Linked DNA regions of Orrella dioscoreae. The protein of the gene in region 1 interacts with the protein of each later gene in a pairwise test. Links are inferred from orthologs where the notes say so. Each region holds a gene or a part of one and is shown on either strand. Other genes may lie near its edges.

The links.
Region 2: the proteins of cyoB (region 1) and ODI_RS00760 interact in binary tests that used the Escherichia coli proteins (3 or more experiments, as listed by UniProt). The link is inferred for Orrella dioscoreae from one-to-one orthologs.

Annotation. Positions count from the first base shown.
Region 1 is NZ_LT907988.1:1,266,859-1,281,134, forward strand. What follows is about bases 470-3,374. They hold cyoB (cytochrome o ubiquinol oxidase subunit I), read right to left. Parts: upstream 2,973-3,374; coding sequence 966-2,972; downstream 470-965. Other genes in these bases: cyoC (cytochrome o ubiquinol oxidase subunit III), read right to left, coding at 470-973; cyoA (ubiquinol oxidase subunit II), read right to left, coding at 3,003-3,374. Outside these bases: cyoD (cytochrome o ubiquinol oxidase subunit IV), read right to left, coding at 1-338; more of cyoC, read right to left, coding at 335-469; more of cyoA, read right to left, coding at 3,375-4,082; ODI_RS05775 (MFS transporter), read left to right, coding at 4,245-5,585; ODI_RS05780 (SDR family oxidoreductase), read left to right, coding at 5,785-6,783; ODI_RS05785 (sulfite exporter TauE/SafE family protein), read right to left, coding at 6,794-7,567; ODI_RS05790 (DUF3079 domain-containing protein), read left to right, coding at 7,790-8,002; ODI_RS05795 (hypothetical protein), read right to left, coding at 8,042-9,289; ODI_RS05800 (LysR family transcriptional regulator), read right to left, coding at 9,450-10,379; ODI_RS05805 (hydrolase), read left to right, coding at 10,587-11,273; ODI_RS05810 (XapX domain-containing protein), read left to right, coding at 11,344-11,625; ODI_RS05815 (amidohydrolase), read left to right, coding at 11,717-13,606; ODI_RS05820 (MFS transporter), read left to right, coding at 13,610-14,276. UniProt on the Escherichia coli protein: Cytochrome bo(3) ubiquinol oxidase is the terminal enzyme in the aerobic respiratory chain of E.coli that predominates when cells are grown at high aeration.
Region 2 is NZ_LT907988.1:142,980-157,341, reverse strand. What follows is about bases 6,022-9,012. They hold ODI_RS00760 (pyridoxal phosphate-dependent aminotransferase), read right to left. Parts: upstream 8,105-9,012; coding sequence 6,938-8,104; downstream 6,022-6,937. Other genes in these bases: ODI_RS00755 (AbrB family transcriptional regulator), read left to right, coding at 8,224-9,012; ODI_RS00765 (tripartite tricarboxylate transporter permease), read left to right, coding at 6,022-6,830. Also shown: ODI_RS00790 (CoA transferase), read right to left, coding at 1-627; ODI_RS00785 (response regulator), read left to right, coding at 1,383-2,093; ODI_RS00780 (sensor histidine kinase), read left to right, coding at 2,086-3,498; ODI_RS00775 (Bug family tripartite tricarboxylate transporter substrate binding protein), read left to right, coding at 3,665-4,663; ODI_RS00770 (tripartite tricarboxylate transporter TctB family protein), read left to right, coding at 4,861-5,298; more of ODI_RS00765, read left to right, coding at 5,295-6,021; more of ODI_RS00755, read left to right, coding at 9,013-9,264; ODI_RS00750 (cold-shock protein), read left to right, coding at 9,499-9,705; ODI_RS00745 (short chain dehydrogenase), read right to left, coding at 9,848-10,462; ODI_RS00740 (LysR family transcriptional regulator), read left to right, coding at 10,576-11,472; tRNA uridine-5-carboxymethylaminomethyl(34) synthesis enzyme MnmG, read left to right, coding at 11,770-13,689; 16S rRNA (guanine(527)-N(7))-methyltransferase RsmG, read left to right, coding at 13,690-14,362. UniProt on the Escherichia coli protein: Shows aminotransferase activity with methionine and histidine as substrates, and to a lesser extent also with phenylalanine.

The DNA.
Region 1 (14,276 bases):
CAGATGGAGCCCGCCAGCATGATGACCACGACGACGATCGTGAAGATCAGGGCCAGCATGTTCCAGCCGCCCTCGGAACGGGCGTTCAGGTGCAGGAAGTAGACCATGTGGACCACGATCTGCACGGCGGCGAAGCCCATCACCACCATGGCGGTGGTGACCGAGGAGTCGATGACCTTGCCCATGACCAGCCAGAAGGGGATGGCGGTCAGGATGACGGACAGGACGAAACCGATGACGTAGCTCTTCAGGGTGCCGTGGGCGCCCTCGTCGTCGTGGTGATCGTCGTGATGAGGATCGCCGTGACCGGCGTGTGCGGTATCGGTATGCGCGCTCACGGCAGCACTCCCATGAGGTAGACAAAGGTGAAGACGCCGATCCAGACCACGTCCAGGAAGTGCCAGAACAGCGACAGGCACATCAGGCGGCGGCGGGTGGAGGGCGTGAGGCCCCAGCGCTTGACCTGGAAGATCAGCGTGACCAGCCAGATGATGCCGAAGGTGACGTGCAGGCCGTGCGTGCCCACCAGCGTGAAGAACGAGGACAGGAACGCGCTGCGTTGCGGCACGGCGCCCACGTGGATCAGGTGGTAGAACTCGTAGATTTCCAGCGCGACGAAGATCGCGCCCAGCACGCCGGTGATGGCCAGCCAGACGATCGTGGGCTTGACGCGGCCCTTGACCATTTCCAGCATCGCGAAGCCGTAGGTGATCGACGACAGCAGCAGCATGGCCGTGTTGATGGCCACCAGTTGCAGGTCGAACAGGTCGGCGCCGCTGGGGCCCGCTGCATAGTTACGGCCCACCACCGCGTGCACGGCGAACAGCGCCGCGAAGATGAGGCAGTCGCTCATCAGGTAGGTCCAGAACCCCAGCATCGTGCCGTTCTGGGGGTGGTGTTCCTCTTTCAGGTGGAACTCGAGGGGCTTCGACGCGTCGTCGCCCTGATGGGACAAGTGTGCGGAATTAGACATGGCTGGCGAGCAGGCGGGTGCGTTCGGCTTCGACACGGGCGACTTCTTCCGCGGGGATGTAGAAGTCACGATCCGTGTTGAAGGTGTGATAGATGGCGTAGGCGACCAGGGCGAAGAACGTCACGCCCACGAGCAGCCACATGTGCCAGACCAGGCCGAAACCCATGGCGATGGAGATGCCCGACAGGATCACGCCAGCCGAGGTGTTCTTGGGCATGTGGATGGGCAGGAAGCCGTCGGTGGGACGCTTGTAGCCCTGCTCCTTCATCTGGTACCAGGTATCGACTTCATGCACTTGCGGGGTGAAGGCGAAGTTGTAGCTGGGCGGGGGCGAGGACGTCGCCCATTCCAGCGTGCGGCCGTCCCAGGGGTCGCCCGTCACGTCGCGCAGCTTGTCGCGGCGGATGAAGCTGATGACCAGCTGGTACAGGAAGGCGGCGATACCGATGGCGATGATGAAGGCGCCCACGGCGGCGATCTGGAACCAGATCTGCAGCGACATGTCGTCGAAGTGGTTCATGCGGCGGGTGACGCCCATGAAGCCCAGCACGTACAGCGGCATGAAGGCGACGTAGAAGCCGATCAGCCAGCACCAGAACGACACCTTGCCCCAGAACGGCTCGAGCCTGTAGCCGAAGGCCTTGGGGAACCAGAACGTGATGCCGGCCAGCATGCCGAACACCACGCCGCCAATGATCACGTTGTGGAAGTGGGCGATCAGGAACAGGCTGTTGTGCAGCACGAAGTCGGCGGGCGGGACGGCCAGCATCACGCCGGTCATGCCGCCGATCACGAAGGTGACCATGAAGCCCAGGGTCCACAGCATCGGCACTTCGAAGTGGATGCGGCCACGGTACATCGTGAACAGCCAGTTGAAGATCTTCGCGCCCGTGGGGATCGAGATGATCATCGTCGCGATCCCGAAGAACGAGTTCACGCTGGCCCCGGAGCCCATGGTGAAGAAGTGGTGCAGCCAGACCAGGTAGGACAGCACGGTGATGACGACCGTGGCGTACACCATCGAGGCGTAGCCGAACAGGCGCTTCTTGCAGAACGTGGCCACGACTTCGGAGAACACGCCGAAGGCGGGCAGCACCAGGATGTAGACCTCGGGATGGCCCCAGATCCAGATCAGGTTCACGTACATCATGACGTTGCCGCCAAGATCGCTCGTGAAGAAGTTGAAGCCCAGGTAGCGGTCCAGCGTCAGCAGGGCCAGCACGGCGGTCAGGATCGGGAACGAGGCCACGATCAGGACGTTCGAACACAGCGAGGTCCACGTGAAGATGGGCATCTTCATCATGGTCATGCCGGGCGCGCGCATCTTGACGATGGTGACCAGCAGGTTGATGCCTGACAGGGTCGTGCCTACCCCCGCGATCTGCAATGACCACAGGTAATAGTCCATCCCGACGTCAGGACTCTGCAGGATGCCCGACAGCGGCGGATAGGCCAGCCAGCCGGTCTTGGCGAACTCGCCGACGAACAGCGAGATCATGACCAGCACGGCGCCTGCCGTGGTCATCCAGAAGCTGAAATTGTTCAGGAAGGGGAAGGCCACGTCGCGCGCGCCGATCTGCAGCGGCACGATGTAGTTCATCAGGCCGGTGATCAGCGGCATCGCCACGAAGAAGATCATGATGACGCCGTGCGCCGTGAAGATCTGGTCGTAGTGATACGGCGGCAGGTAGCCGGCCGAGTCGCCGAAGGCGATGGCCTGCTGGATCCGCATCATGATGGCGTCGGCGAAGCCGCGCAGCAGCATGACCAGGCCGAGGATGACATACATGATGCCGATCTTCTTGTGATCGATGCTGGTGAACCATTCACGCCAGAGATAGCCCCAGCAACGGAAGTAGGTCAGGCCGCCGACCATGGCGAGGCCGCCCAGCACGACGGCCGCGAAGGTCGCCGCGAGGATGGGGTCGTGCAGGAAGGGAAACACGTTCCAGTCGAGGCGACCGAAGACGAGTTTGGTGAGATCGAATTGTTCAGACATCGTTGGTACCGTAGCGGACGGGGCGCAGCGTCACAGCGTCTGCGTGACGGGGGCCACGGGGGCCGCCGACGAGACGAATGCGGGGTCTTCGGGGGAGCACATCGCGCCGACATAAGTGCGGACGTGCGCGTGGCTCAGGCCGAGCTTCTCGCGGGTGCTGGCATCGAGCGAGGTCATGTTGTACAGACCGGGCAGGCCCAGGCCGCCCTGCGCGTCGATGGCCATCATTTCATTCATGCACATGCGGTTGGCTTCGACGCAACGGTTCAGGATCGCGTTGAAGAGGTTGGCAGGCACGTTGGCGAAGTAGCGCACGGGTTCGCGTTCGCTGGGCTGTTCCAGCTTCAGGTAGTCGGCGCGCTCGAGCGGGGCGCCTTCGGCGCGGACCTTGTTGATCCAGCTGTCGAATTCACCTTGTTCCATTCCGTGGAACTTGAAGCGCATGCCCGAGAAGCCCGCGCCGCTGTAGTTCGCCGAGAAGCCGTCGAAGGTGCCCGGCTTGTTGATGATGGCGTGCAGCGTCGTCTGCATGCCCGGCATGGCGTAGATCTGGCCGGCCAGCGCGGGGATGAAGAAGGAGTTCATCATGGTCGACGACGTGATCCGGAAACGGACCGGACGATCGACCGGGGCGGCGAACTCGTTGAGCGAGGCCACGCCTTGCTCGGGATAGAAGAACAGCCACTTCCAGTCCAGCGCCACCACTTCGATGACCATGGGCTCGACGTCTTTCTCGACCGAGCGGGCCGCGTCGATGCGGTCCAGCGGGCGATAGGGGTCGAGTTTGTGGGTGCTGACCCAGGTCAACGCGCCCAGCGCGATGATGATGAGCAGGGGGACGGACCAGATGATCAGTTCCAGCAACGTGGAATGATGCCATTCGGGATCGTAGGTGGCTTCGGTGTTGCTGGCGCGGTACCGCCAGGCAAACCAGAAGATCAGCACGATCACTGGTACGATGACCAGCAGCATCAGCAGGGTGGAGTAGATGATCAGGTCGCGCTGCTGTACGGCGATATCGCCCGAGGGCGAGAGCGAGACGGCACTGCAGCCTGACAACAGGATGACCGAAAGCAGGGTCAATCCGCGCGGGAGCTTGGAAAAGGACATGGCCGTTAGGTAAAGTGGAAGCGTAGCCGGGGGCACAACCTAAAAAATTTACGCTGAAATGTTGCGTCGCGGGAATTGGACATTTTGTCCTATGGCGGATTCGCGCCAGGAGTGCGATCCTACGAGGCTGCCCCGAAAATACCCGGAATCACCGAGCTAGCGATGTCAAGCACCACTCACGCCCAAGAGCCCAATTCGCGCACCGCGGAACGCGATCTGCGCAAACTCCATGCCGAGCATGACGCCAAGGTCGCGCCCGGCGAGATCGCCATCGGCGTCGTCATCGGCCGCGCCTCGGAGTACTTCGACTTCTTCGTCTTCGGCCTCGCCGCGGTCCTGGTCTTCCCGGCGGTGTTCTTCCCGTTCGCCGGCCCGCTGCAAGGCCTACTGTACTCCTTCGTCATCTTTTCGTTCGCGTTCATCGCGCGTCCTTTCGGCACCGCGTTGTTCATGGCCATCCAGCGTCGCTGGGGCCGCAGCGTCAAGCTGACCGCCGCGCTCTTCCTGCTGGGCACCGCCACGGCCGGCATGGCATTTCTGCCCGGGTACAACACGCTGGGCCTTGCTGCCTGCGTGCTGCTGGCCATTTTCCGCACCCTGCAAGGCGTGGCCTTCGGCGGCTCGTGGGACGGCCTGCCCTCGCTGCTGTCGCTGAATGCTCCCAAGAACCGCCGCGGCTGGTACGCCATGCTGGGCCAGCTGGGCGCGCCCATCGGCTTCCTGATCGCCAGCGCCCTGTTCCTGTACCTCCACGCCAGCCTCTCCAACGAGGACTTCCTGGCCTGGGGCTGGCGCTATCCCTTCTTCGTGGCCTTCGCCATCAACGTCGTGGCGCTGTTCGCCCGTCTGCGCCTGGTGGTGACCCACGAGTACACCAAGCTGCTGGAAGAGGGCAAGCTGAACCCCATCGGCACCGTCGAGATGATGCGTGCCCAGGGGTACAACATCTTCCTGGGCGCCTTCGCCGCGCTGGCCAGCTATGCGCTGTTCCACCTCGTCACCATTTTCCCGCTGTCGTGGATCAAGCTGACCTCGGGCCAGGACATCAACGGCGTGCTGTGGGTGCAGGTGCTGGGCGCAGGCGTTGCCATCATCGGCACGCTGGTGTCGGGTTACCTGGCTGACCGCATCGGCCGCCGCAACCTGCTGGGCGGTTCGGCCGTGCTGATCGCGCTGTTCGCGTTCGCCGCGCCGTCGCTGCTGAATGGCGGCCCCACCGGCCAGGACGCCTTCATCCTGATCGGCTTCGCGCTGCTGGGCCTGTCCTACGGCCAGGCCGCGGGCACCGTCACCTCGAACTTCAGCGCGCACTACCGCTATACCGGCGCCGCGCTGACCTCCGACTTCGCCTGGCTCTTCGGCGCGGCTTTCGCCCCGCTGGTCGTGCTGCACCTGTCGGCCAACTACGGCCTGACCTACGTCAGCGCCTACCTGCTGTCCGGCGCGGCTTGCACGCTGATCGCCCTGCGCATCAACAAGCGCCTGGAATCCGCCAACCGCTAATCTTCGGTTACGCCTTCCAGACGGCAGAACGGCCCGCGCCAAGCGGGCCGTTCTGTTTTCCGGCACGGTTTGACGCATGCGGCACATTTGGTGGCGGATGCCTTGCGTCTCGTAGTCAACGCTTGCCAAAGCCTGCTGCAAGCGGTTTGCCACCCCACCAGAATGGACGGGGTAGCAACCCAGACATCAGGAGACGGGCATGAGCACCCAGGACAGGAACGTGGGGCAGGCAATCGCCGCGACCGTCGGCAAGCACCAGGACATCCAGGCGGAGCAGGATCGCAAGGACCGGCAGGCGGCGCATACCGGGCAGGGCAAGTCTCCCGCGCCCGGCCCGCAGCGTGATGAGCCTGCGCCGCCGCTGCCGGCGCAGCACCAGACGAAACCGGGGCACGAGGCCGCGCTGGATCCCGCGCCGCGCTATGCTGCGCCCCACTATCGCGGCAGCGGCAAACTGCAGAACCGGGTCGCGCTCATCACGGGCGGGGATTCCGGCATCGGCCGCGCGGTGGCGGTCCTGTATGCGCGCGAAGGCGCGGATGTCGCCATCGTCTATCTCAGCGAACACGAGGATGCGCGGGTGACGCAGGCGGAGGTCGAGCGGGAAGGGCGGCGCTGCCTGCTCATTCCCGGCGACGTGAAGGACGCCGCGTTCTGCCGCATGGCTGCGCAGCGCACGGTCACGACCTTCGGCAGCCTGGACATCCTGGTGAACAATGCGGCCTTCCAGGAGCATTCCCATGCGATCGAAGACCTGACGGACGCACGCTGGGAGGAAACCTTCCGGGTCAATATCCACGGTTACTTCCACATGGCGAAGGCGGCCTTGCCGCACATGGAGCGGCATGGCTGCATCATCAATACCGGATCGGTGGTGGGGCTGCGCGGCAGCAAGGAACTGCTGGACTATGCGTCCACCAAGGGTGCCATCCATGCCTTCACCAAGGCGCTGGCCAGCCAGTTGATCGGGCGCGGCATCCGTGTGAACGCGGTGGCGCCCGGCCCGGTATGGACGCCGTTGAACCCCGCGGATCGTCCCGCCGAGGAGATCCCGGACTTCGGCAAGGGCACCGACATGGGCAGGGTGGCGCAGCCCGAAGAGCTCTCGCCGGCCTATGTCTTCCTGGCCGCGCCGGCATGCAGCAGCTATATCACCGGCATCGTGCTGCCGGTGACGGGGTCCGTGGGGGCGATCTGATCCGGCGGCCTCAACGCGCCAGCAGTTCGTACACGATCATGTGCGTGCCCAGCAGGATCAAGCTGATGAGAAAGCACTTGCGGAACACCGCGGGCGACAGGCGCTTGCGCAGCGCGGTGCCCAATTGCATGCCGACCAGGGCGGGCAGCAGCATCACGAAGGACAGGCCCAGCGCCGACACCGGATAGCGCCCGTTGAAATACAGGCCCAGCGCCAGCGCGATCGTGGAGACGGTGAAGGAGATGCCCATGGCCTGGATCAACTCGTCGCGCTCCAGGCCGAGAGCCTGCAGGAAGGGCACGGCAGGAATCACGAAGACGCCCGTGGCGGCGGTGATGACGCCGGTGACGGCGCCGATCAGAGGACCCATCCAGCCTTCATCCTTGGCGCGCACGGTCATCTTGGCCCCGCTCAGGCCCCAGGCGGCGTAGGCGATGAGCGCGGCGCCCAGCGACAGCGTGGCCCAGGCGCCGGCGGGCGCCCCCAGCGCCAGCGAGCCGGCAATCGTGCCGGCCAGCACGCCTGCCTGCATGGGCGCCAGGCGCTTCAGCAGCGGGCCCAGGGTGTGCCAGGGACGGATCTGCCAGATGTTGGTGATGAGGGAGGGGATGATGAGCAGCGCGGCGGCTTGCGCGGGCGTCATCATCAGCGCCAGCAGCGCCATTGCGATGGTGGGCAGCCCCAGTCCCACTACGCCCTTGACCAGGCCGGCCAGGACGAAGATGGCGCCGGCCAGGGCGGGAAGCAGGAGTGGCGAGGCGGACAACAGGTCGGGAGCAAGCATGACGGCGGCGCGGCGGGCCAGGAAGGAATCAGCAGGTCCCGATTCTGAGCGCTTGGTTCAAGCCTGAAAATTCGGAAATCCCTGGCGTATCCTCAGGAAGAACCTGAAATCATGGGCGGCCAGGCCGCTTGAGCCATGCCTTGCCCTGAATCAATATCCTGCACGGATGGCAGGCGTATCTTGAAAGTCAAGCTGGGCATGACAGTAAGGACGCAGTCAACCGTGGGCAAGAAATTCCCCCTCAATCCCAAGTTCCCCGAGCGCATCTGCTGGGGCTGTGACCGCTATTGCCCGACGGGCGACATGGCTTGCGGCAATGGGTCGGGGCGCACCCAGCACCCTTCGGAGGTGCTGGGGGAGGATTGGTATCTGGTGGGGGATTGGGGGATGGAGGAGAGCGAGGGCAAGCCTGCAGCGGAGGATATCGGGCCTTAGCAACAAATGCTTCGCGTGGGCAGAGGTATTGTGAACATCCTAGTTCATTTCCGAAATACCCCAGGGCCGGATATTCCGCGACGACCCCTCCCAACGGATCTGCTCCACCTTCCACCTATCCGAAGGCAGTTTGACCAGTGTCACGGAAAGATCCGGCGCATCGGGCGTTCGCAGCACGGTGGTGGCCCGTTTGCCGTCGACCTTGGCCGGTTCGGCCTGGGTGGCCGCGGTGATGGCAAAGGGCAGTTTCTTCAGCACCGCCGCGCCGACCAGCAGGGTGTCGAACTGGCGGGCGTTGTCGAAGTTGTATTCATTGGTGGGCGCCACGCCGCGGGCGATGTCCTCGCGGCTGCGCTCGGTTTTCTTCGCCAGCGGGGACAGGTCCAGGTCGTTCAGCGTGAATCCCGGAATCAGCTGTTCCATGCGCAGCGCGCCGATGGCCGCCATGGCATCCCATTCCGCGCCAGGCGACAGCAGGTGATAGCTGGCGAAGTAATCCCCGTGCGACCAGGCATGCATGAAGGCCTGCACCGTGGTGTCCGGCGAGGACATGTCCAGCGCGTCGTAGAAGGTGCGCGGCGTGCCGGCGGGCGCCGCGGCAGGCTTGAGCGAGGAGGCGCCCTGGGCCTGTCCGGACTCGCCATCCCAGGGATGGGCGGCGATGGATGCGCCGGGCCAGCGCACCTGGTCCACTTTCCAGCGGCCGGAGGGCTGGCGCAGCAGCGACATCGTCAGCGTCTCGGCCTTGGGGGTCTTCAGCGTCACGGTGGCCTGCGTGTCATCGGCCTTGCCGACCTCGACCAGCGTCTCGCTGGTGAGGACGAAGGGCAGCTTGCCGCGCTGGGCGGCACCCAGCATCAGCGCGTCGAAACGGCGGGTGGGATCGAAATCGACTTCCGAAATGGGGGCGGCATCGTCATGGGAGGCCTCGGCGCCCTGGGCGGGACGCTGGTAGACCGGCGACACCTTGTGGTCGGACTCATCGAAGCCCGGCACCAGACGTTGCGGCGTGTAGTCATCGATGGCGCGCGACGCATCCCATTCGCCCTGCGGCGACAGCAGCAGGTGCACCGCCATGAAATCCTGGGCGACCCAGGCCTGCACGAAGCGTGTCGCGCTGGCCTGCGGAGATGACATGTCCAGCGATTCGTAATACGTGCGCGCCACGGGGGGCGTGGTGCTGGTGGGCGCGGGGGCGTCGGTGGCGCCGGCAGGCGCGAACCAGGTGGAGACGGCGAGGGTGAGCAGGGCGAGCAGCCCGGCGGGGCGCGAACGTAGCAGGGACATGGCGAAAGATGAGCGTCGGAAGCCGACCGATGATAGCAACCGGCGGGTGCCCCGACGCTGGCTGCCGGCGCCGAATTTGAATCCGGATGTCACACGCGATGGATCGCGGCCGGCTGCTGCCGGCCACGGCGGTCTGCATCCGTGCCGCGCAGTGGGCGCCCTACAGCGTCCCTCGCGGCCGCTGCGCCCAGGGTTCCCGCGCCAGCTTGTCGGCCAGGTAGTCGATCAGCGCCCGCACCCGGGCAGGCTTGCCGCGTCCCGGCGGCGTGATCAGGTGCAGCGCCAGCGGCTCCACGCTCCAGTCTTCCATCACCGTCTGTAGCGCGCCCGATTCCAGGTCCTTCCAGCACAGGAAGTCCGGTTGCAGCGCCAGGCCCAAGCCTGCCATCAGCGCGGGGGCCAGCGCCTCGGCATTGTTGATCTGCAGGGGCACGGTGGGGGAGTGCGTGTATTCGCCTTCCGTCTTGTGCGTGAAACGCCAGTTCGTGCCGCTGCGCGAATAGGTATAGAGCAGGGCGCGGTGCCCGGCCAGGTCGCGCGGATGCCGCGGACGGCCGTGGCGCGCGAAATAGCCGGGCGTGCCCACCAGGCGGATCTGCACCTCGCAGAGCTGCCGGGCCAGCAGGCTGGAATCGACCAGCTTCGAGACGCGCAGGGCCAGGTCATAGCCGTCGTTGACCAGGTCGTTCAGCTTGTCATCGAAATGCACGTCCAGCTGCACGTCGGGGTGGAGCCGCATGAATTCAGGGAATAGCGGCGCCAGTCGGGGAATGCCGAAAGACATGGGGGCGGCCAGGCGTATTGGCCCGCGCAGGCTGCGCGAGAGTTCCGCCATGTCGGCCTCCACCGCACGGCCTTCTTCCAGGATGCGGGCGGCCCGCGCCAGCGCCGCCTGGCCGCTCTCGGTCAGCGACATGCTGCGCGACGTGCGGTGGAACAGCACGGTCTGCATGCTGGCCTCCAGGCGGCTGATGGCCTTGGAAACCGTGGCCTGGGACAGCGAGAACTCGGCCGCGGCGCGGGCAAACGAGCCCAGCTCAGCGACCTTCGCGAAGATGGCCCAGGCTTCCAGGTCCGGCATTTTTTTCATGGGGATTGCCTTTTTACATGAGTCGCGGAGAGAGACAGCAATACCACTGAAACGGCGCCGCCAGCATCCAAGAAATGGAAAAGATGCCATTCCATTCAGCTACTTATCAGCGGCCTGGCGGAAACCTACACTGCAGCTGGCCTGACCATTTCGCGCCATGCAGGCCGGTGGACGGGCTTCATCCCAAGACTTCCCGGAGCCTCTTCCATGTCGCAGAAATACCTCGAAGTACTGACGCCGCAGAACAGCCAGCTCATCTTCATCGATCAGCAACCGCAGATGGCTTTCGGCGTGCAGTCCATCGACCGCCAGACGCTCAAGAACAACGTCGTGGGTCTGGCCAAGGCGGCCAAGATCTTCGATATTCCCACCACCATCACCACCGTCGAAACCGAGAGCTTCTCGGGCAATACCTTCCCTGAACTGCTGGGCGTGTTCCCGGATCATCCGATCCTGGAGCGTACCTCGATGAATTCCTGGGACGACCAGAACGTGCGTGACGCACTGGCCAGGAATGGCCGCAAGAAGGTCGTCGTGTCGGGCCTGTGGACCGAGGTCTGCAACACCACCTTCGCCCTGTGCGCCATGCTCGAGGGCGACTACGAGATCTATATGGTGGCGGATGCCTCGGGCGGCACCTCGTCGGACGCGCACAAGTACGCCATGGACCGCATGGTCCAGGCCGGCGCCGTGCCGATGACGTGGCTGCAGGTGCTGCTGGAGTGGCAGCGCGACTGGGCCCGCAAGGAAACCTACGACGCCGTCACCGGCATGGTGCGCGAGCATGCGGGCGCCTACGGCATGGGCATCGACTATGCCGTGACGCACGTGCACAAGGGCCCGGAGCGCGCCCAGCACGGCAAGCGCATCGGCCCGAACCCGGCCAACAAGTAATGCCCGGGCGGCCGTCCTGGCCGTCCCGCGCGGACGGCCGCAGCGGCAGCCTGCAAGAAGGGGGTCTGTCATGAAAATGTATGTGTTGTCCCTGGGCGCCGGGCTGCTGATCGGCGTCATCTACAGCCTGTTGAATGTCCGTTCGCCGGCGCCGCCCTTGATTGCGTTGGCGGGTTTGCTGGGCATCCTCCTCGGCGAACAACTCATCCCGGTCGGAAAGCAGCTCCTGCAAGGCACCGCCTTCAGCGCGGCCTGCGACAAGGTCCATGCCGTCAGCCATGTGATGGGGCCGTTGCCCGGCCGCCATGCCACGCCCGCCGAAGCGAAACAGGACGAGTCCAAGCCGGGCTGACGCGCGCTGCCGCGCTTGCGGCAACCGGTCCTGTTCGAGTCGCCGAATTCCCGCCTGACAGGCGAATCTTTTTCGTATTGGAGTCCGCAACGTGGCGCATCCTGACGTCATCTTCTTCAACGGCCGCATCACCACCCTGGACCGCGCCAACCCCACCGCCAGCGCCGTTGCCGTGCGCGATGGCCGCTATGTTGCCGTGGGGCAGGACGTGCAAGTGCTGGCGCTGGCAGGCGAGGCCACGCGCCGCATCGACCTGCAAGGCCGCGGCGTGCTTCCGGGCCTGCATGACAACCACACGCACGTGGTGCGCGGCGGCCTGAACTACAACATGGAACTGCGCTGGGACGGCGTGCGTTCGCTGGCCGACGCCATGGACATGCTCAGGCGCCAGGTCGCCGTCACGCCGGCGCCGCAATGGGTGCGCGTGGTGGGGGGCTTCACCGAGCATCAGTTCATCGAGAAGCGCCTGCCCACGCTGGAAGAGATCAACGCGGCGGCGCCCGATACACCGGTGTTCCTGCTGCACCTGTACGACCGCGCCCTGTTGAATGGGGCGGCCCTGCGCGCCGTGGGATACACCAGGGACACGCCCGAGCCGCCCGGCGGCCAGATCCTGCGCGACGGCCAAGGCAATCCCACGGGCCTGTTGCTGGCCAAGCCGAACGCCACCATTCTTTATGCCACGCTGGCCAAGGGCCCCAAGCTGCCGCTGGAATACCAGGTCAATTCCACGCAGCACTTCATGCGCGAGCTGAACCGCCTGGGCGTCACGGGCGTCATCGACGCGGGCGGCGGCTACCAGAACTATCCCGATGACTACGCCGTCATCCAGCAGTTGGCCGACGAAGACAAGATGACGGTGCGCCTGGCCTACAACCTCTTCACGCAGAAGCCCAAGGAAGAGAAGGAAGACTTCCTGAAGTGGACGGCGTCCGTGAAGTACAAGCAGGGCAACGATTACTTCCGCCACAACGGCGCGGGCGAGATGCTGGTGTTCTCGGCCGCCGACTTCGAGGATTTCCGCCAGCCGCGACCGGACCTGGCGCCGGAAATGGAAGGCGAGCTGGAAGAGGTCGTGCGCGTGTTGGCGCAGAACCGCTGGCCCTGGCGCCTGCATGCCACCTACGACGAAACCATTTCGCGTGCGCTGGACGTGTTCGAGAAGGTCAACCAGGACATCCCCCTGCAGGGCCTGAACTGGTTCTTCGACCATGCCGAGACGATCTCCGAGCGTTCCATGGATCGTGTCGCCGCGCTGGGCGGCGGTATTGCCGCGCAGCACCGCATGGCGTATCAAGGCGAGTATTTCGTCGAGCAGTATGGCGCGGCGGCTGCCGAAGCCACGCCGCCCGTCGCCCGCATGCTGGAAAAGGGCGTGAAGGTGTCGGCCGGCACCGATGCCACGCGCGTGGCCTCCTATAACCCGTGGGTGTCGCTGTCTTGGATGGTCACCGGCAAGACCGTGGGCGGCCTGCGCATCACGCCGCGGCGCAATTGCCTGGACCGCGAGACCGCGCTGCGCATGTGGACCGAGAACGTCGCCTGGTTCTCCAATGAGGAAGGCCAGCGCGGCCGCGTGCAGGTGGGCCAGTTCGCCGACCTGATCGTGCCCAGCAAGGATTACTTCGCGTGCAGCGAGGACGAGCTCTCCTTCCTGACTTCCGACATGACCGTTGTGGGCGGACGGGTGGTGTACGGCGCGGGCGCGTTCGCCGCGAACGACGACAATCCGCTGCCGCCCGCCATGCCGGACTGGTCGCCCCCGCGCCGTTTCGGCGGTTATGCCGCCTGGGGCGAGCCCGAGGGCGCCGGCCGCAATTCGCTGGGCCATGTGCGCTACCAGGCCATGGCCGCCTGCGCGTGCGCATCATCCTGCGGCCTGCACGGCCACGACCACGCGCGTTCCTGGGGCGCGTCGGCGCCGGTGTCGGACCTGAAGGGCTTCTTCGGGGCGCTGGGCTGCTCGTGCTGGGCGGTGTAGGCCATGGCGGATCAGACGAACGACCCCAGGCACGACCGCAGCCACGGCCATGACCACGGCGCCGAGGCCGCCGCGACGGCGCCGGTGGCGCAATCGTCCAGCAGCTTCGCGCCGTTGCGGCAGAAGCTCTTCCTGGTGCTGTGGATCGCCACGGTCCTGGGTAACATCGGCAGCTTCATCCGGGACGTGGCCAGTGCCTGGATCATGACCGACCTCTCCCCCTCGCCGGCGGCCGTGGCCCTGGTGCAGGCGGCCGCCACCCTGCCGATCTTCCTGCTGGCCATCCCGGCAGGCGTGCTGTCCGACATCCTGGACCGCCGCAAATTCCTGATCGCCATCCAGTTCCTGCTGGCCTCGGTCAGCATCTGCCTGATGGGGTTGGCGGCCTCGGGCCTGCAGACCGTCACGTCGCTGGTGCTGCTTACTTTCGTGGGCGGCATCGGCGCGGCGCTCATGGGACCGACCTGGCAGGCCATCGTGCCGGAGCTGGTCGAGCGCAAGGACCTGAAGAATGCCGTGGCGCTGAATTCGCTGGGCATCAACATCGCCCGCGCCATCGGTCCCGCGCTGGGCGGCCTGATCCTGGCCGCCATGGGGGCGGCGTTCACCTATGGCATGGACGTCGCCAGCTACCTCTTCGTGATCGCCGCGCTCTTCTGGTGGAAGCGTC
Region 2 (14,362 bases), 1.1 Mb from region 1 along the record:
CACCCCGGACAGGGGACGCGCCGCTGCATCCAGTGCCGGCAGGGCAAGAGGCGGCGCATCGTCCAGTCGCGTGAACGTCATGACAGGCTGGGCCGCCACCGCCCGTCCCTGGGGACTGCCATCCCATTGCGCAAAGCTGCGCAATGCCGTCACGACCAATCCCCGCGCCGCCGCGGCAGTCTCGAAGTCGATGGCGCGCCAGCCACGCAAGGCCTGCTGGACAGTGTCGCGGCTGGCATGGGCCACATCCAGTCCCAGCAAGCGCAAGGCACCGTCGCGATGATGCGCGAAATTCGCATGGATACGCACATGCCCGTCCGCGGTCTCGTACAGGCCGGTGATGGGATCCCAGTACTCCGGCTCCTTGCCGTCCAGCAGGAACCAGCCCGTGCACTCGATTGCAGCCTGCCGGGCCTGCACGGTCACCTGCTGCCGGGGCGTGCCGCGCAGATGCGCCAATTCGCAGGCTGCCAGGGCTGCGGCAGCCGTCGTGACCTGGGCCGCCAGGCCCACGGGAAAGGACGAGGGGAAGACGGGGTCCCGCCCGGGCAGTTGCACCGGCGCGAGCCCCTCGGCCGGCAAGCCGGCAAGGCGCCACAACGTTTCCAGGGTATCGAGAGCCGCCATCGCCATCTCATCCTTCAGCACCGATTGGCGCTTGTTCCAAAAACAGCCGTTGCTGGCCATTCTGCCTGCCGCCACCCGGGGCAGCAAACGCGTGGGCAAGGCGGTTTTCCCCATCGGGCCCGACCGCCCTGTGGATATCCTCCATGGAGCGGGGGTGTGGACAAGCTGTGGATCGTTTGGGGACAACACAGGGCCGTCCAGCGCCGCTTCCAGACTATCCACTTTCGCGTACAGCGGCACACAGGGGTGATCAACAGCGAAAATCCTTTTCAAACCATTGATTTCAAAAACCTATTCAGGCTTGTGCCACTTATGCACATCCCTTATCCATTACCATCAGTTGTATATATAAAGAAATGAACAAGGAACAAGGGAAAAGAAAAAAGTCCGTCCGGACCTGAGTCTTTGGCCTGACGGCCTACTCCCCTGTTCCAACCCTGTCTGCGCATAATTTGATCGGATCAAACTGCCATCGCTCCTCAGCGCCTGTGGATAACCTCTATGGAGCCGATATGTGCAGAAGCTGTGCGGGCTTTCTGGACAACCCGGGGATGGCAGGTGTCCCTCAAACTTTGTTCAACTTCATCCCCCGTTCAAAACACGGTTTCTTCACACCGAAAAAACGTGCCAACTTCTTGTTTTTGAAAAAATTTTCCAGGTAGTTCGAGTTATCCACAGGGCATCTTATCTACCATTAGTTGTATATAAAAGATATTAAGTAAAGACCACCCCGTCTCTCCTTCCCATCCAGATCCATGCGAATACTCCTAGTCGAAGACGAACCCGAATTGGCCCGTTGGGTCTCGCGCGCCCTGGCCCGTCAGGCAGGCTTCGTCGTGGAATGGGCCGACGATGGACTCCTGGCAGACAAACGGCTCGCCATGGAGGAATTCGACGCCATCGTGCTGGACCTGGGCCTGCCCACCCTGGATGGACGCACCTTGCTGGCGCGCTTGCGCGCGCGGGACGACCGGACCCCCGTTCTCGTCCTGACCGCCCGCGATTCGCTGGCGGATCGGGTCGATACGCTTCATGAAGGCGCGGATGACTTCCTCCCCAAACCTTTCCGCGTAGAAGAGCTGGAAGCCCGCCTGACGGCTTTAATCCGGCGCAGCAGGGGGAGGGAGCACCCCCGGCTTGCTTGCGGCGCCCTGGTGCTCGATACGGCCTCCCAGCGCTTTACCTTGCATGGACAACCCTTCGCCCTGTCTCCCCGCGAACATGCCGTGCTGCGCGTGTTCATCCAACGCACGGGAGAACCGGTGAACAAGCAGCAGATCCTGGAACGGGTGTTTTCCCAGGACAGCGACGTCAACCACGAAGCCATCGAAGTGCTGGTCCACCGATTGCGCAAGAAATTGGCAGGCGCCGGCGTGCAGATCGTGACGCTGCGCGGCATGGGCTATTACCTGGAAACCGTGGCCGGGGAAGTCACGCCCTCCGCCCTGCCCGCCGCCGATGCGTAGGCCGCTGTCGCCGCGCAGCCTGAAGGTCACGCTGCTGTCGTGGATGGTCCCTGTCCTGGTGCTCGTCATGATCGGCGCGCTGTGGCTGTCCAATCGCATGCTGAAGGAGCAGGTCGATGCCGCCTATGACCGCTCCCTGGCGGGTGCCTTGCGGGCCATCGACCTGAATATCTCCACCGCGTCAGGCGGCCTGTCGATGGAACAGCCCTATCTGATGCTGGAGTTCTTCGAGCTGACCGCCAACGGCCGGGTGCATTACCGGGTGGCCACCGAAGACGGTCTCGCCGAGATCGGCAGTCCGGCATTGCCCTTGCCAGATGTCCTGCCCTCCCCGGGCACGCCCATGTTCTATGAAGCGGTCTTCCAGGAAGAACCGGTACGCGTCGCCATCCTGTTGCGCGACGTGGATCCGCCGCTGGCCAGCGGACATGGCCGCCTGGTCGTGCAGGTGGCGGAAAGCCTGGAAACCCGGCGGGTCTTCATCAATGCCATGCTGCGGCGGTCCATCGAGCGCGACGTGGTCGGCATGATCATCAGCGTCCTGGTTCTGGTGGCGGGCGTCATCATTTCCTTGCGACCCCTGGGACGCCTGCGCGACGGGCTGCAGCGGCGTGATCCCGATGATCTTCGGCCGATCGAGTCCGACGAATTGCCGGACGAAGTCCTGCCCCTGGTCGACGCGCTGAACCAGCACATGGCGCGCCACGAGGCGCAGACACAGGCACAGCGGCAATTCCTGGACGATGCCTCGCACCAGTTGCGCACCCCCTTGTCCATCCTGCGGACCCAGCTGGGTTATGCCATGCGCGAATCGGATCCCGACGAGTTGCGGGCTGCGCTGCATGCCATGCAGGAAGGGCTCGATCGCGCCGAGCGCATGACCAACCAGATGCTCGCGCTGGCGCGTGCCCGGGACGCCGGCGTTGCGCGCCATGCCCTCGATTTCGAGACCGTGGACCTGCGTGAACTTGCGCACGGCGTGCTGCGTACCCTCTTGCCCGCGGCACGCGCCAAGCGGCTGGACTATGGCCTGGATGACGGGCCGGACAGCATGCGGATCTATGGCGTGGAATGGCTGTTGCGCGAAGCGCTCATGAACCTGGTGGACAACGCCATCCGCTATAGCCCCATCGAGGGGACTGTCAGCATCACCCTGTCGGCCAGCACGCACCTGGTGGAGGTCGGTGTCATCGACACCGGGCCGGGCATGAGCGAGGAGGACATCGCGCGCGCAGGGGTGCGCTTTCGCCGCGGCCAGGCCGGCAAAGGCAAGCCTGGCGCGGGTCTGGGGCTCGCGATCGTGCGCACGATCTCCGACCTGCATCGCGCCCGTCTTGCCTTGCAGGCCGCGCAACCGGGTCCGGGCTTGCACGTCAGCTGGGTCTTCCGGCGCGTGGCCTCGTGACGCTGTCACGCAGCTAGGGGTTATCCCTGGATTTGCGCAAATAATCCGCGAATTGAAAGGTAGCGGAAAGGCGCGGTTTCGTACCTTGTCGCCAGCATGCCGTCACCCGGCATGATTCCAGCGCGGCGGCGCACGATCGCCGGTGCATAAGAACATGGAGACTGACATGACCCCCATTTCCTTCCCGAAGGCCCGCGCGGCCGTGGCTGCCAGCCTGCTGGCCCTGGGCGTGGCTGCCGTGCCCGCGCACGCCGAGCCGCAACGTCCCGAGTGCATTGCGCCCGCCCAGCCTGGCGGCGGCTTCGACCTGACCTGCCGTCTGGCGCAGTCCGCCCTGAAGGAATCCGGCGCGCTGAAAAGCCCGCTGCGCATCGTGTACATGCCCGGCGGCATCGGCGCGGTGGCCTACAACAACATCGTGGCCCAGCGCCCCGCGGAAGCCGGCTCCATCGTCGCGTTCTCGGGCGGCTCGCTGCTGAATCTCGCGCAGGGCAAGTTCGGCAAGTACGGCGTGGACGACGTGCGCTGGCTGGCCGCGGTCGGCACCGATTACGGCGTGGCGGTCGTGCGCAATGACTCGCCGCACAAGGACCTGAAGAGCCTGATGGAGGCCTTCAAGCAGGATCCCACCAAGATCGTGCTGGGCGCTGGCGGTTCGGTCGGCAGCCAGGACTGGATGAAGGCCGCGCTGACCGCCAAGGCGGCTGGCGTCGACTACAAGAAGATGCGTTTCGTGGCGTTCGAAGGGGGTGGCGAAGCCATCACCGCCTTGCGTGGCGGCCACATCCAGGCCTACATGGGCGATGCCGCCGAGGCCATGACCATGCTGGAAGGCGGCGCACCCATCCGCGTGCTGGCCGTCTACAACGACAAGCGCCTGCCGGGCAAGCTGGCCGATATCCCCACCGCCGCCGAACAGGGCTACGACATCAACTGGCCCATCATCCGCGGCTACTACGTCGGCCCCAAGGTCTCGGACGCGGACTACCAGTGGTGGGTCGAAGCCTTCCAGAAAGCCATGGCCTCGCCCGGCTTCGAGAAGCTGCAACAGCAACAGGGCCTGTTCCCCATGAACATGGTGGGCCAGGAGCTGGACGCCTACGTGAAGGAACGCGTCAAGGCCTACGCACAGCAGGCGGAGTCCTTCGGCCTGATCAAGAAGTAAGACGCGGGGCGCCGCCGCCGCACTCCCCCGCCTGTTCCGATGTCTCCCCGGCGCAGGCGGGTTTTTTCTTCACGCCGACGTCATCGCAGATCACAGTCGCCGCGCGGCCCCTGGCCTTGCGGCCGTCCTGCGTCCCTGCATGGCCTCAGCGGGTGTCTTTCCATCAACATCGTCCAGACTGAGAGGGTGCCATGGCACTGAACGACAGGACTCTAGGGATTGCCGCGCTGGTGCTCGCGGCCTTCCTCACGTGGCATGGCTACGACCTGGAAGCGCCCTTCGCCTACGAGCCCGTGGGGCCGAAGGCCTTCCCCTTGCTCGTCGCATTGATCATCGCGCTCTGTGGCGTGCGCCTGATCATCAAGGGCGGCAATCCCGCCGAACCCAACCCGCCCGGGGCCAACGCGCGCATCGGCATCATGGTGGGACTGGTGGCCGGCTATGCCTTCCTTTTCCAGTGGCTGGGTTTCGTGATAGCCACCGCTGCCATGACCATCCTGGTCGGCCGTCTCTTCGGCGGCACCTGGCTCAAGAGCGCGATCGGTGGCGTGGTCATGTCCGTGGGCTTCTTCTTTCTCTTTGACCGTGCGCTGGATGTGGTGCTGCCCACCGGCCTCCTGGGAGGACTGCTATGAGCGGCATTCTCGACCAACTCGCCCTGGGTTTCGGCGTGGCCTTCACGCCCATGAACCTGCTGGTGGCGGCTCTCGGTTCGTTCTTCGGCACCATCGTCGGCGTGCTGCCGGGCCTGGGTCCCATCAATGGCGTGGCCATGCTGATCCCCATCGCCTTCGCGATGAACCTGCCGCCTGAAACCGCGCTGATCCTGCTTGCCGCGGTGTACGTGGGCGCCGAATATGGCGGGCGCATCACGTCCATCCTGATCAACGTGCCCGGCGAGGCAGCGGCGGTCATGACCACGCTCGATGGCTATCCCCTGGCGCGCCAGGGCCTTGCCAGCGTGGCGCTGTCGCTCTCAGCCTGGTCGTCGTTCATCGGCTCGCTGATCGCGACGCTGGGCATCATCCTGTTGGCGCCGTTGCTGGCCAACTGGGCCCTGGCTTTCGGTCCCGCCGAGTACTTCGTGCTGATGGTCTTTGCCTTTTGCGCGCTGACCAGCCTGCTGGGGGATCAACCCGTCAAGGGCGTGTTGGCGGCGATGATCGGTCTTGCCATTTCGACGGTGGGCGTGGATGCGAACTCGGGTGTCTACCGCTATGCCTTCGACATTCCGCACCTGGCTGACGGCATCGATTTCGTGGTGGTGGTGATCGGCCTCTTCGCCGTAGGCGAGATGCTGCAGATGCTGGAGAAGGTGCTGTCTGGCCATTCCATCGAGGTGCCGGTCAGCGGCCGCAAGCTCTTCAACTTCAAGGAATTGAAGTTCACCAACGGCAGCACCTTGCGTGGCGGTTTCCTCGGGTTTTTCCTCGGCGTGTTGCCGGGTGCAGGCGCCAGCGTGGCGTCGGCCGTGGCCTATGCCAACGAAAAGCGCTACATCGAAGGCAAGGACCCCGAAGCGAAGTTCGGCAAGGGTGACATGCGTGGCCTGGCGGCGCCCGAAGCCGCCAACAACAGCGCGGCAACCGGATCGTTCATTCCCATGCTGACGCTGGGCGTGCCGGGCTCGGGCACCACCGCCGTGATGATGGGCGCCCTGACGCTCTACAACATCACGCCGGGTCCGGTGCTGTTCGATGCGCAACCGCAGCTGGTGTGGGGCCTGATCGCGTCGCTCTTCGTCGCCAACGTCATGCTGTTCGTCATGAACGTGCCGATGGTGCGCGTGTTCGCCTCGATGCTGTCCATCCCATCCTGGCTGCTAGTGCCGGGCGTGCTGGCCATCAGCTTCATCGGTGTGTATGCCATCAACGCGACGACGTTCGACCTGGTGCTGGTCGTCATCATCGGCGCGCTGGGCTACTTCCTGCGCAAGCTGAATGTGCCGATGGCGCCGATGATCCTGGGCGTGGTGCTGGGCACGATGATGGAGCAGAACCTGCGCCGTGCCTTGTCCATCACGAACGGCGAAATCGGCATCCTGTTCCACAGCGGCGTGGCCAAGGGCTTGTGGATCGCGGCGTTGGCCGTGGTGATCCTGCCCATTGCGTATCGTCGCCTGATCCGCAAGCGCCGCGGGACGAAGGCGGGCGAGCAGGACGAGTGATCTGCTTTCGCCTGTCGGGGTAGGCGGAAAAGAAGAAGGGCGTGGCCAACAGCCGCGCCCTTCTTCCTTGGCCCGCCGGACACCGGATGGATGGGCCCGGCAGGCGTTCAGACCGACTGCAGGCGCCGGATGGCCTCGTCCAGGGTCGCGTCCTGCTTGGCGAAGCAGAAGCGCACGATCTGGTGGTTGGAAGCGGGGGCGGCAGGCTGGCGATAGAACGCCGACACGGGAATGACGGCCACGCCGTGTTCCAGCGTCAGCCAGCGCGAGAATTCGGCCTCGGGCAGGTCCGAGATCGCGCCATAGTCGGCCAGCATGAAGAAGGTGCCAGGGCATGGCAATGCCTTGAATTTCGTGGCGGCAAGTCCGCGCGCCAGGCGGTCGCGCTTGGCCTGGTAGAACGCGGGCAGGTTCGCGGCATGCGAGGCATCCTGCATATAGGTGGCCAGCGCATGCTGCATCGGCGAGGCCACCGTGAAGACCATGAACTGGTGCACCTTGCGCAGCTCGGCCGACAGGGCCTTGGGGGCGCAGCAATAGCCTATCTTCCAGCCGGTGGTGTGATACGTCTTGCCGAAAGACGAGATCACGAAGGCGCGCTCGGCCAGCGCAGGGCGGCTTGCCAGGCTGACGTGCGGCTGGCCATCGAACACGATGTGTTCATAGACTTCGTCCGACGAGAGCAGCACGCGCGTGTCGCGCACGATGTCTTCCAGCGTGTCCAGGTCGGCCTGCGTCAGCACCGCGCCGGTGGGGTTGTGCGGGAAGTTCAGCATCAGCAGGCGCGTGCGCGGCGTGATCGCATCGCGCACCTTCTGCCAGTCGACGCGGTAGTACGGATCGGCTTGCGTCGGCGCGCGCAGCGGCACCGGCACGGCCACGCCGCCCGCCAGGCGGATGGAAGGCAGGTAGGAGTCGTAGCAGGGTTCGATCACGACCACTTCGTCGCCAGCCTGGACCGCGCACAGCACCGTCGCCATCAGGGCTTCGGTGGCGCCGCTGGTCACCGTGATCTCGCTATCCGCGTCGTAGCGCCGTCCATAAAGGGAGGCCACCTTGTCCGAGATCGCCGCGCGCAGCGGCGCGATGCCGGGCATGTAGGGATACTGGTTATGGCCTTGCGCCATGGCCTGGCTGACCAGGTCCAGCAGTGCGGGGTCGGCGTTGAAGTCAGGAAAGCCCTGGCCCAGGTTGATGGCGCCGGTGTCGGCGGCCAGCTTGCTCATGACCGTGAAGATGGTGGTGCCGACGTCGGGGAGCTTGGATTCGATCATTGTGTGCTTGCGTGCCGCAGGAAAGGCAGCGGGCGGAGTTAAGGGGTTGGCGTGGAAGGCAAATGCCAGCGTGCGAAGGATAATACGCACTTTACGCGCGAATGCCGCCCCAGCCGTCCATGATGCCCTTGCGCCTTTTTGCCGGATTCCTGATTGCGTTGGCCGGCGCGCTGCTCGCCGTGCACCTGGACCTGCCGTTGCCGTGGATGCTGGGCCCCTTGCTGGCGACCGCGGCCACGCGCATCCGCGGCATGCAGACGGTCTGCCCTGCCCCGCTGCGCAACGCGGGCCAATGGGTCATCGGGACGTCCCTGGGCCTGTATTTCACGCCACAGGTCGTGGGACATGTCGTGGACCATGCGCCGGCCATCGTGGCGGGCATGGTGTTTCCGGTGCTGCTGTGCGGCCTGGGCGCCATCCTGATGCAGCGCTTCGCCAAGGTGGATTTCCAGACCGCCTGGTTCTCCTGTGCGATAGGCGGCGCCAGCGAGATGACGACCCTGGCCGAGCGCCATGGCGCGAACCTCGAACGCGTCGCCACGGCACACAGCGTGCGCATTCTGCTCGTGGTTATGATCGTGCCCTTCCTGTTCCAGGCCTGGGGCGTGGCGGGCCTGGATCCCTCCTTGCCGGGCACTGCACGGGTGGACCCGCCGGGATTGTTCCTGCTGGTCGCATTGACGTGCGCCAGCGCATTCCTGTTCGCCTGGCGCAAGCTGCCTGCGCCCTGGATACTTGGGCCGCTGGCCGTGGCCATGGGGCTCACCACGCAGGACGTGTCGCTGTCGGCGCTTCCCGCCGTGGTGACGGCAGGCGGGCAACTGCTCATCGGCTGGTCCTTGGGCGACCGCTATCGGCCGGGCTTCTTCCGCGGCGCGCCAAGCCTGGTCCTGACGGCGGCGCTCTATACCGTGCTTTCCTTGCTGCTGGCAGCGGGGTTCGCGTGCCTGCTCGTCCTCTTCACGGACGTCCCGCTACCGACGCTGATCCTGGGCACGACACCCGGTGGCATCGCCGAGATGGCGATCACCGCAAAGGTGCTGCAATTGGGCGTGCCGGTCGTCACCGCGTTTCACGTCACGCGGATGGTTTTCGTGGTGCTGGTGACGGGGCCTTTGTATCGTTTGGTTTCGCGCAAAAAGTCCGCGGAAAAGCCTTAATTGGCGCGGTTTGGCACGCACAAATACGACATTCGGGAAAACGCCGATATGAATATTTTGCCGGCCGTCGGTATGCTGCATTTCGCGGTTGTAATCAAGCTGTGCGCAAGACCCCTCTGTCGGCCCTCTCGCTTTACCCCTTGCCCTTCGCGGTATCCGGAAGCAGATGTCCAGTAGGAATTCAGCGACCTTGGTTCAATGCACTCCCTGTTTTCTATATGGACGTTTCCGATCATGGCTCAAACGGGCAAAGTTAAGTGGTTCAACGCCGAGAAGGGTTTCGGTTTCATTACCCCCGACGCGGGCGGCACTGACGTCTTCGCGCACTTCTCGGCCATCCAGGGCCGTGGCTACCGCAGCCTGAACGAAGGCCAGGCCGTCGAATTCGAAGTGAAGGATGGCCCCAAGGGCCCTCAAGCTGAGGACATCCGTCCTCTGTAAGTCGGGAAATCCCGTTTTTCCCGTCAGGCCAGCCTGTACTGGCCCGACAACGCCCCGCGCCTTTCAGGCCGGGGCGTTGTCACGTGAAGTCGTTGAAACTTATAAATTATCTATATAAATCAATGGCTTGCGGCGGCATTGCTCATCGCGCGTCGCGCACCCAGCCGACGCGATAGACCCTGCCAGTCTGTATTCCCTCGACGCTTCGGCGATAAGCCGCAGCCACTTTCCACGCTGGCACGCTGTCGAAACCGGGAAAACTGTTGGCATAGTGTTCCAAGGCCTCCGTCAGGACGGTAGGACTGACGACGTTGATACGCCGGCCTGACAACGCCAGCGCCGCTGCGCGCACAAATCCCTCCAGACCGGCGTTGACCGCTGCGGCGTTGGTGCCGTCCCGGATAGGCTCATCCGAGAGGATGCCGGTGGTCAGCGTAATCGAACCTCCTTCGTTCAGATAATGCTGGCCGATCAGCGTCAACCGCACCTGGCCCAGCAGCTTGTCCAGCAGGCCTTGTGCGAAGTCTTCCGCGCGCAGGGTTTGCAGCGCGCCGAAGTGGACGTTTCCCGTGGTGGCGATGATCGCATCCACCTTCCCTACCGATTCGAACAGCGCTTGCACGCTGTGCGCATCCTTGATGTCGACGGACAACGTGCTTCGGCGATGACTGGCCTGGATCACCTCGTGATCCCTTTCCAGGTCTTGGACTACCGCCTTCCCGATCAGTCCGCTGGCGCCGACGACGAGTACCTTCATGAATATGCTCCTTATCTGTTGGCTGACACGCCACAGTGTGGGGAGCGCATCCGAGCTGATCAATGGCGGATAATTTGCAGGACTTTCAACATCGGGTTGGGAATGAGGCGGGCATGGACAGGATCAAGGCCATAGAAGTCTTCGTTGCCGTGGTAGATAACGGCAGCTTGACCCGTGCCGCGGAGCGGCTGGACGTGACGCCAGCGATGGTGGGCAAGGTGTTGGCGCAACTGGAAACCCACCTGGGCGTGCAATTGATACGGCGAACAACCCGTCAGCAGAGCCTCACCGATGCGGGTCGGCGTTTCTACGAGGAAGGCCGGCGAGTATTGGAGCAATTGTCATGGGCGGAGGCATCCGTGACGGATCTTCAGGCACAAGGACAGGCAACGCTGCGCATCTCCTGCGCCACCACGCTGGGCCAATGCTTGATCGCACCGGCGCTGGCGGGTTTTCAGCAAGAGCATCCCAATGTCCGGCTTGTGCTGGAGCTGAGCAACAGCCATGTAAATCCTGTTGAGGAAGGATTCGATCTGCTGCTTCGCGTTGGCGCACTGGATCCGGACCTCGATCTGGTCGCGATACGTCTTGGGGACTATCGCATGGCGTTGTGTGCGTCTCCTGAGTATCTTGCCGTGCACGGCACGCCGGAACACGTCGAGCACTTGGTCAGCCATCGGTGTCTTGGAAACCTCGTTTGGAATAGGCGTTCCACGTGGAACCTGTTGATCGGGGAAGCGCCGCAGCCCTGGCCCGACGCGATCTTTCTGAGCAATGATGGCCCGGCATTGAGACAGGTTTCGCTAGCAGGCGGCGGCATCCTGCTTCAACCGGAGATGTTGGTGGAAGAGGATATCGCCTCCGGAAGGTTGATTCCCCTGCTTGAGGATTACCTGCCCGCGTCTCGGCCTATACATGCTCTGTATCGTCGGGACAGATTCCCGCTGGCGAAGGTATCGTCATTGGTGGATTACCTCCGACGGACCTTGAGATCAACGCTCCAGGATTGATCGCTATCGGGTGTTCCACGTGGAACATGCATTTTGCTTTGAGCTCCCGCGCAACGTTGGTTGTTTCACGTGGAACACGAACTCTCATTGTTCCACGTGAAACAGAACGCCAATGTTCCACGTGGAACATGGATCTCCCGCTCGGATATATCCCCAGGTGCTGGACACGACAATTACCTCAGTGCATTCATCGAGTGAGCCCGTCTCCCTTCCCCAACGCGCTTGATGTTCCACGTGGAACCAAAAGAGCCCCGGCACTATAATCCCGGTTTGATCTTTGCCTTACCCATTCCCATCATGGATTTCCCCCGCGAATTCGACGTCATCGTGGTCGGCGGCGGTCACGCCGGCGCCGAAGCTGCGCTGGCTGCCGCACGTGCCGGTAGCGCCACCCTGTTGCTGACCCACAATATTGAGACGTTGGGACAGATGTCCTGCAACCCGTCGATCGGGGGTATTGGTAAAGGCCACCTGGTCCGTGAAATCGATGCCCTGGGCGGTGCGATGGCCATTGCCACAGATGAGGCAGGTATCCAGTTCCGCATCCTGAATGGTTCCAAGGGCCCCGCGGTGCGTGCCACCCGTGCCCAAGCAGATCGGGTGCTTTATCGCAAAGCCATCCGCGGCCGCCTGGAAAATCAAGAAAATCTCTGGCTCTTCCAACAAGGCGTCGATGATTTGATGGTGGAAGGCGACCGTGTGGTGGGGGCCGTTACCCAGATTGGTTTGAAGTTTCGCGCGAAGACGGTGGTGCTGACTGCAGGCACCTTCCTGAACGGCCTGATCCACGTGGGACTGCAGAATTACTCCGGCGGCCGGGCAGGCGATCCGCCCGCGACCTCATTGGGACAACGCCTCAAGGAGCTGAAGCTACCGCAAGGGCGCCTGAAGACCGGGACGCCGCCGCGCATCGATGGCCGCAGCATCAACTACAGCGTGCTGGAAGAACAACCCGGTGACCTGGATCCGGTGCCGGTGTTCTCCTTCATGGGCAATGCGGCGATGCACCCTCGCCAGGTGCCTTGCTGGATCACCCACACCAATGCCCGGACCCACGACATCATCCGTGGTGGCCTGGATCGCTCGCCGATGTATAGCGGCGTGATCGAAGGCGTGGGGCCGCGCTATTGCCCGTCCATCGAGGACAAGGTCCATCGTTTTGCCGACAAGAACTCGCATCAGGTCTTCCTGGAGCCTGAAGGCCTGGATACGCATGAGGTCTATCCCAACGGCGTCTCCACCAGCCTGCCGTTCGACGTGCAGCTGGATCTGATACGGTCCTTGCCCGGTTTGGAAAACGCACACATCCTGCGTCCTGGCTATGCCATCGAATACGACTACTTCGATCCGCGTGGATTGAAGAGCAGCCTGGAGACGCGAGCCATCCAGGGGCTTTTCTTTGCGGGTCAGATCAACGGCACGACGGGCTACGAAGAAGCCGCGGCACAAGGCCTGCTGGCTGGCGTGAACGCCGCGCTGCAAGCCCAGGGGCGTGAACCCTGGGTGCCGCGCCGCGAAGAGTCCTACCTGGGTGTGCTCGTCGATGACCTGGTCACGCGGGGCGTCACCGAACCTTATCGGATGTTCACGTCGCGTGCGGAATACCGGCTGAGTCTGCGCGAAGACAATGCCGATCTGCGCCTGACCGAAATTGGCCGCAACCTGGGTATCGTGGACGATGCCCGCTGGGAGGCTTTCAATCGCAAGCGCGACGCCGTCGCCGCGGAAGTGCAGCGCTTGAAAAGCAGCTGGGTGCATCCGCGCAACTTTTCGTCGGATGCGGCCGAAGCCTTGCTCGGCAAAGCCATTGAACGTGAGTACTCGCTATCAGATTTGCTCTCACGCCCCAACGTGTCTTATCGCCGCCTGATGGAAGCGCCCAATGGCCTGGGCGAGCTACTGGCCGGTCCTGGCCTGCCAGAGGGCGAAGTGGCCGAGCAGGTCGAGATCCAGATCAAGTACGCGGGCTACATCGCCCGGCAGCAGGACGAGGTGCGCAAGCATGCCCACCACGAGGCCCAGCGCATCCCCGAAGACATCGATTACGACGCGGTGACCAGCCTGTCCTTCGAGGTGCGCCAGAAGCTCAAGGCCGCGCGCCCCGAAACCGTCGGCCAGGCCGCCCGGGTCTCGGGCGTCACGCCCGCCGCCATTTCATTGCTGCTCATCCACTTGAAGCGCCTGCAGTACGGCTCGCGCAATCGGCGGGCTGCCTGAATGCCGCCCGTCACCGCTAGTACCGACCACGCGCCTCGCCTGGCGCGTGCAGTGCAGGTCCTGGGCCTGACCCTGGATACGGTCCAGCAGGCCGCGCTGCTGGCCTATGTGGGCCAGATGCAGCACTGGAATCGCACCTACAACCTCACTGCGCTGCGGGATCCCGAGCAGATGCTGATCCAGCACGTCTTCGACAGCCTGTCGCTGGTGGGGCCGCTCGCGCGGGTCCTGGACGCGCGCGGCGACGCCCAGGCAGGCGCGCGCATCATGGACGTGGGCTCGGGCGGCGGCTTGCCGGGCGTCGTGCTGGCGATCGCGCGGCCGGACTGGCAGGTCACTTGCGTGGACGCCGTCGAAAAGAAAACCGCCTTCGTCCGCCAGATGGCCGGCGTGCTCAAGCTGCCGAACCTGAAGGCCACGCATTCGCGTGTCGAGCAGATCGAGCCCGCCCAATGCGATGCCGTGGTCTCGCGCGCGTTTGCATCGCTGGCGGATTTCTCTAGACTGGCGGGCCGGCATGTCGCCGAAGACGGCTGGCTCGTCGGCATGAAGGGTCGCGAACCCGACGACGAAGCGCAGGCGCTGCAGGAAGACAACGCGTGGGACATCACCCGCGTCGAGCCGCTGACCGTACCGGAATTGCAAGCACAACGCTGCATCGTGTGGATGCGCC